DNA from 2 places in the Agrobacterium sp. 22-226-1 genome. Region 2 is predicted to be linked to the other one. Evidence: predicted binding sites of a transcription regulator. Region 2 holds the regulator's gene; the other holds the start of a gene.
What was found. Region 2 encodes PhoB, which activates phosphate uptake and scavenging genes when phosphate is short. Its sites were predicted from a motif close to TGTCATNNANCTGTCAT; they were not measured.
Positions count from the first base shown of each region.

Region 1: a site for PhoB is predicted at 1,368-1,384, ahead of ACQZ5K_RS08485 (DUF3419 family protein). Genes of this name have one in related genera too.

Region 1 covers NZ_JBNWCP010000004.1:93,381-97,069, forward strand. Annotated here, with positions in the region: gene ACQZ5K_RS08480 (class I SAM-dependent methyltransferase) at 1-77, opposite strand, end outside; gene ACQZ5K_RS08485 (DUF3419 family protein) at 74-1,324, opposite strand; gene ACQZ5K_RS08490 (transglycosylase SLT domain-containing protein) at 1,523-2,608, opposite strand; gene ACQZ5K_RS08495 (LysE family translocator) at 2,745-3,380, opposite strand; gene ACQZ5K_RS08500 (pyrophosphate--fructose-6-phosphate 1-phosphotransferase) at 3,433-3,689, opposite strand, start outside.
Region 2 covers NZ_JBNWCP010000001.1:355,902-359,590, forward strand. Annotated here, with positions in the region: gene pstA (phosphate ABC transporter permease PstA) at 1-75, shown strand, start outside; gene pstB (phosphate ABC transporter ATP-binding protein PstB) at 90-905, shown strand; gene phoU (phosphate signaling complex protein PhoU) at 1,002-1,727, shown strand; gene phoB (phosphate regulon transcriptional regulator PhoB) at 1,758-2,441, shown strand; gene ACQZ5K_RS01780 (GcrA family cell cycle regulator) at 2,811-3,344, opposite strand.

The DNA of each region.
Region 1 (3,689 bases), on a different contig from region 2:
TGGTGGCGATACATGCGGTCCATCAGGCTCGCATGCGCGCTGTCTGCAAGGCCCACATTCTCGCCGATGGTTTTCATGCCATAGCCCTCTGATAGATATGGAAGCCACCGTAGATGGCCGAGCGGTCCATGGCGTTGAGCTCGTTGGAGCGCTCTTCGAGATAGACCCACTGGTTGCGGATGTCAGGCGAAAGCCGGCCTTCGATGACGCTCTTTTCGGCCGCGGTGCGGAAGATGACGCGCGCACTGGGCGCGGCGGTGCGGCTGATCTGCGACCACAATTCGTTGAGCTGGGTGTCCGTCATCCAGTCCTGCGCATCGAGGAGGATATAACGGTCGACGGCGCTTGCCGGCTTTCTGGACAGAAGCTCGGTATAGGTGGCGTGGTGAACCGCGACGCGGGCGGTGTTGTTGCGGATCGTCTCGTAATATTCCGGCTTGAGATAGGCGGGCAGCGCGCCCTCATGCGGTTCGGGATAACGGCGCGCAAAGGCCTGCCAGGCGAAATAATTGTCGCTGAGCGGGAAGTTGCAGGCGAGCTTTTCCAGCCGCTCCTTCAGCACGGATGCAACCGTGCCATTGGCGGAAAGGCTGGCCAGTTCGTCATATTGCCGGGGCGGAATGCCGAGGCCGAACAGCGAGCTTTTGCGCTTCGTCAGCCAGCGCACCACCGGCTTGTCGAACAATGGCGCCACCTTGCTGTCGAAAAACTGGCGCTGTTCGTCCAGCGTGCGGGTTTTGGCCATTTCGGTGAGCTTCACGCCGTGCAGCCGGGCCATGAGATGGCCGGCGCCGATGAAGCGGCCGAGCAGGCCGGTGCGATAGATATTCCTGTCGAAGACAGAGATGCGGCGGCGGCCGGAAAGGGTGCGCTTCGACCAGTAAGCCTTGGTCGTGGCGTCGAGATGCTCGGCGATGAAGCGGTCGTAGCCGTGGCTGTTGCTGTGCGTATTGGCGCGGCCGAAGTGGCGCACCACGTCCTGATGGGCGGGCAGATGGCGGAAGGCGGCGAGCTTCAGCTTGTTCAGCGCGATGTGGTGCGGGTTGAGGTCCACGACATCGATGCTGGCCGGATTGCGGGAGAGATAGGCCAGCATGTTGCAGCCGCCCGAGCCGATGGTGACGATGCGATGACCTTCGCCAAGCTCCATCGCTTCCATGTCGATTTCCGGGTCTTCCCATATCTGCGGATAGACGAGGCCGGAAAAGAGGACGCCGAAGAAGCGCTCGGACAGACCGCTTTTGGAGAGTGCCTTGTGCTGGAGCAATGCGGACTTCAGTTTCGTGTTCTTGCTGAAGCCGGTCTTGGGTGCCGCACTCGTCATATGTTCACCTCTCAGTCGATTGAGAGGCGTCTACAGCCGTGACACTACAATTTGATGACAGGGGCTGTGGGCAAAGCGGGGGAATAGGGGTGTCGGTGGAAAACCAGCCCGCGCCGCCCAATCAGGATGACGAAATGAAAACACCCGGCGGCTTGAGAAAAGCCGCGCGGTTGCATTCGCATAACGGAGCGGAGGCAATCACTTGCGCAGAACGTGCAGCATGCCCTTGCGCTTGGCGTCGTAATAATAACCGCGCGCATAAAGCCGGACCGCGTTGTCGCGGTCGTTGCCGGCCACAACCCATGCGCCGCGCAGATATTTGACGGCGTATTTGAGGTTGGTTTCGGCATCGAAAAGGCCGGAGGCGGGGCCATCGAAGCCCATGGAGCGGGCCGTGGCGTGCCGGATCTGCATCAGGCCGAAATTGCCGCTGCTATAGGCGCCGGGATTATATCGGCTCTCGCGCTGCACGACGCGGTGAACCAGATCTTCCGGCACATCATACATGGTGGCGTATTTGGTAATAAGGCCGCTCAGCTTTTCACGTCCGGCCGGGGCGGAATTGAGCGGCGCCGTCATCGATTCGTTCTGGCGGATGGCGGCCAGCGCGGCATTGGTGGGGCCGGCGGCATAGGCCAGAACCGTGCTGTCCGGCTTCGGCAGCGGAATGACTTTGCGTTCCGCCGTCAGTTCGGTGCCGATGGAGGGCGAGCCGGGCGGCGGCGGTGCAGGCGGGAAGCTGCCCTTGACGGCAACCACCTGCGGCAGATCGGCGGCGGCATTATGGGCAGCCGGCTTGGCCACCACGTCAGCCGTTTCGATGGCTGTGGCCGCCGGAGTGGCGCTTGTCGGTGCGAGCGCCGTGGCCGTGGTCGGCGCAGATGTCGTCACACCAGCTTGGGCGACTTCGTTCTGTTGCGGTTGCATCTGGGCGGTGATGGCTGCGGCTGCAGCAATTTCAGAAGCCGGCGGCAGCGCCACGCGTCCGCCCTTGACGGCGACTGCGGTGGGAAGTGCTGCAGGCTGGGAAGGGGTTGCGGTTTCGGCGGTCTGCACCGTTGCTGCTGCTACCGGGGTCGCGCCCGCTGCTGCTTCGGCCGTTGCCGGCTGCGCCGATGTTTGCGCAGGAGTGGTCGCCGGATTGACCGTTGCGATCTTCGGGCCGTTCGGCCCTTCCTTGGCGGTATATTCGACGCTGGTGCATGCGCTCAATGCCAGTGCCAGACCCACGGTGGAAGACAGAAGAAGTGCACTTCTTCCGCGGAATTTTCCCGAATTTCGCATGTTGCCGCCTTCGTTATGCCTGTCTTTCGATACCCCCGCGTCGAGCGAAGCAGGCAGTGTCCCGTCGCGCCTTCATTAACCTATTGTAAGGATAGCGGCAAGCCGGGACGTTTCTCCCCGGCTTTCGGGCGGTTTTTCAGGCCGCGATGCGCCTGTATCCGGCGCTGACGGCGCGGCCGGAAATGAAGTGGGTGCGGTATTTCGGCCGGATTTTTTTATCGCCCGACATGCGGCGCACCATCGCCAGAGTAGGCCCGGCAAACAGCGCCTGCGCGGTCAGAATCACCAGCACCAGAAGCAGGATGGCGGCCTGCGCCATGGCAAGCGTTTCAATTGCATTGCCGGAGGTGGACACGAATTGCGGCAGCAACGCCAGAAAGAAAGCGAAGTAGCGCGGGCGCAGGGCGGCAATGGCGTAACAATCGCGGAAAATACCGCTCCAGGATTTGCCCGGCAGGTTGTCATTATCGGCATTGGCGGCCTGGGCGGCAGGTGTGGCGAAGGTCCACAGGAGAAACAGCATCAGCCAGCCAATGCCGGCCCATTGCACGATTTCCACGAAGGATTGCGGCAGCCAGACGAGACCGGCCACCGGAATGGCGGAAATCGTCATGGCCGTGACGATGCCGAGCGCGCCGCCGATGACGGAGGCGAAGACCGTCTTTTTGCCGCGAATGGCGGCATAAGAGGCGACAGAGAATACAAGGGGAGAGGGGAGTGCGAACACAACGGCACATGCTGCACAAAAAATCAGCCAGGCCTGTCCAGACATTCTCTTCCTCCTTGCCCTCCCTGTCGCCGTATTATTTTAGCCTATCGTAAAATCAGGCCGCTGTGAACGGCTGACCGACGTGTTCCATCACTTCGGTAAACCATTTTGCAGAGAGGTCGAAATGCTTTCCGCCCTTGATACGCGGAAACTCGATGGTCCGCAATTTGCCATTCTGGTCTTCGTCATGGCCGGTGACGCCGGAGACCTTGTTGAGCGCGCTTTCGACGGCGAGATCGACCATGCCCTGAATGAGGCGCAGGTCGTCGCCATTGGCGGCGGCGGAGCGGGCGAAATAGCCCGATTTCTGCA
Region 2 (3,689 bases):
ATCCTGCTTCTGTTCCTCATCGTCATGAATGTTGGCGCAATCCTGTTGCGTCGCCGCTTCGAACGGCGCTGGTAGAAGGAGCTTGAGCAATGAACATGTTGTCGGAAGCAGCAGTTGAAAAGGCGCTGGACAAGAAAATGAATGAAGTCTCATACAAGATGATCGGCAAGGACGTTTCGGTTTATTACGGCGAAAAGCGCGCGCTTTACGACGTGAACCTCAACGTTCGGGAAAATACGGTGACCGCGCTTATCGGCCCGTCCGGCTGCGGCAAATCCACCTTCCTGCGTACCCTGAACCGTATGAACGACACGATTGACGGTTGCCGGGTCACCGGCAAGATCACGCTCGACACCGACGATATCTACGATCAGGCGATTGACGTCGTGGAATTGCGCGCCCGCGTCGGCATGGTGTTCCAGAAGCCGAATCCCTTCCCGAAGTCGATCTACGAAAACATTTCCTACGGCCCGCGCATCCATGGTCTCGCCCGCAACAAGGCGGATATGGACCAGATCGTCGAGCAGAGCCTGCAGAAGGCGGGTCTCTGGAACGAGGTTAAGGATCGTCTGCACGAATCCGGCACCGGTCTTTCCGGCGGTCAGCAGCAGCGTCTGTGCATCGCACGCGCAGTTGCCGTCAGCCCGGAAGTGATCCTGATGGACGAGCCCTGCTCGGCTCTCGACCCTATCGCGACCGCAAAGGTCGAAGAATTGATCCACGAGCTGCGCACCAATTACACCATCGTCATCGTCACGCACTCCATGCAGCAGGCGGCGCGTGTTTCCCAGCGCACGGCCATGTTCCATCTTGGTCATCTTGTCGAGGAAAACGAAACCGACAAGATGTTCACCAATCCGGATGACCAGCGCACGCAGGATTACATCATGGGCCGCTTCGGCTGATCCCGGCCGGCGCTTTATCGAAACCGTACAAGACTGGTGCTTCTGCCGTGCCCGCTTCCGGGTACGCGCATGCAGGCCAAGCCGGAGGACTAGACCATGACACAGACAACGACCCATTCGCACATCGTTTCCGTTTATGACGATGAATTGAAGTTTCTGACGCGCCGCATCGCCGAAATGGGCGGTCTTGCGGAGCAGATGTGCGCCGACGCCGTGCGTGCGCTCGTCAATTCCGATGCCGCGCTCGCCCAGAAGGTCATTTCCGACGATGCGATCCTCGACCACGCCGAGCGCGAGATCGGCGACAAGGCCATCGTCACCATCGCCAAACGCCAGCCGATGGCGGCAGACCTTCGCGAGATCATTGGCACGCTGCGTATCGCCGCTGACCTTGAGCGTGTCGGCGACCTTGGCAAGAACACCGCCAAGCGTGTGATTGCGGTTGCCGGCACCGGCGTGCCGCGCAAGCTTGCCCGTGGCATCGAACACCTGTCGGAACTGGCGCTGGTGCAGCTCAAGGAAGTGCTGGACGTCTATTCCACGCGTTCCGCCGAGAAGGCCAATGCCATTCGCGAGCGCGACGAGGAAATCGACGCCATGTACACGTCGCTCTTCCGTGAGCTTCTGACCTATATGATGGAAGATCCGCGCAATATCACCACCTGCACGCATCTCCTGTTCTGCGCCAAGAACATCGAGCGTATCGGCGACCACGCCACCAATATCGCCGAGACGATCTATTACATGACCACCGGCAGCCAACCGGAGGGCGAACGTCCGAAGGACGACAGTTCCAACACGCTCGGTTCGGTGACCGAGTAACAGACAGGCAACGGCTTGCGGAGTTAGTATATGGTGCCCAAGATTGCAGTTGTGGAAGACGAGGAAGCGCTGAGCGTCCTGCTTCGTTACAATCTCGAGGCTGAGGGATATGACGTCGACACGATACCCCGTGGAGACGAGGCAGAAATCAGGCTGCAGGAACGTATTCCGGACCTCCTTATCCTGGATTGGATGCTTCCCGGCGTTTCCGGTATCGAACTGTGCCGTCGGCTCAGGATGCGGCCGGAAACCGAGCGCCTGCCCATCATCATGCTGACGGCGCGCGGCGAAGAAAGCGAACGGGTTCGCGGTCTTGCCACCGGCGCGGACGATTATGTCGTCAAGCCGTTTTCGACGCCGGAACTCATGGCCCGCGTCAAGGCCATGCTGCGTCGGGCCCGCCCCGAGGTTCTGTCTTCGGTGCTGAAATGCGGGGATATCGAACTGGATCGTGAGACCCATCGCGTTCACCGCAAGAGCCGCGAAGTACGCCTCGGCCCGACGGAATTCCGCTTGCTGGAATTCCTGATGACCTCTCCCGGCCGGGTGTTTTCCCGCTCGCAGTTGCTGGATGGCGTCTGGGGTCACGATATCTATGTGGATGAACGTACCGTCGACGTGCATGTCGGACGTCTGCGCAAGGCGCTCAATTTTTCGCACATGCAGGATGTCATCCGCACCGTGCGCGGCGCCGGATATTCAATGGAAGCCTGAGAAAACCGAAACCGATGGTTTCACCCGGGATAAATTCCCCCCAAATCAGAAGGAACGGTGTCGGGCCTTTCGATTTTGAACCTTCCGCACATGCGTATCCTTGTTCTTTTGAAGGCGATAGAAGGTCCGCTGAAAGCCGGATTGCGCGGTGAAACCTGACGGGAGGAGGGCGCGGCACGTCGCCGACAAATTCTGAGCATTTGCCGCAAGGGCCCATCGCGGCTTCACATCCGGAGAATGCGCAAGAACAGGGATTGGGAGCGCCTCTTAAACAACGTGGGCTCCGCGTTTGAACCACTTTGGATTCCGCCATAAAAAAACGGGCCCGAAGGCCCGTAGTTTTTGAGTGTCGAATGCGTGCCGCAACACTCAAGCCTTGCGACGCTCGCTTACCGGCTGGTAGGCAAGCTTTGCATGGAACTTGCAATAGGGCGAAGATTCCAGTGCTTCACAACCGCAGAAATGGAAATCATCCTTCAGCGGATCGCCGACCGGCCACTTGCAGGTGCGCTCCGTCAGTTCCGTCAGCGTCAGGCGGCGGGAAATCGGCGTAACGACATTTTTGGAGGGAACGTAATCGAGAACTTCGGCGGTCTCGATATCGATCTCCTCGTGCAGCGCCGTTGCCGCGCTCGAGCGGTTCAAGGCGCGTGCAGGTGCTGCGCTGACGCGGGTCGCGAAATTCGTCGCGCGCGGGGCAGGGGCAGCGGTGCGCTTGGGCGCGGAACGCGCCGAAGTAACCGGGCCGCCGGCCTTCACGCGTCCCGGCAGGTTGAGGCGATGGACCTTGCCGATGACGGCATTGCGGCTCACGCCGCCCAGCTGCGCTGCTATCTGGCTGGCGCTAAGCCCCTCGGACCACAATTTCTTGAGTTTTTCGACTCGTTCGTCTGTCCAGTTCATGCCGCTTCTCCGCTTGTCGCGTATAATGTCGGCAGAATCCCTCTCCGCCTCGCGGGCGTGCCGCGAGCGTGGTTTCTGCCTGATTTTTGGTGACTAGTTCCGCCGCAATGCAGTCTAGTAATTAGCGATTAACCTAGTGCCACGCAGACTCCGTGGCAAGAGTCGCGGGAATCATCTCGAATCGATTTTCCGGTTTTCCCCAACTTGCTGGCGAGTTGAGTCTGAAAGGCAACACCTTGGGCCTCATCCGCCGCCACCTACTAGGGCTTGAGAAGCCCGGGAAACGCGGACTTTTGTTGACATCGGCAGGCGAAGTGACAATAGTGCCCCTGCCGCCGCGAGGCG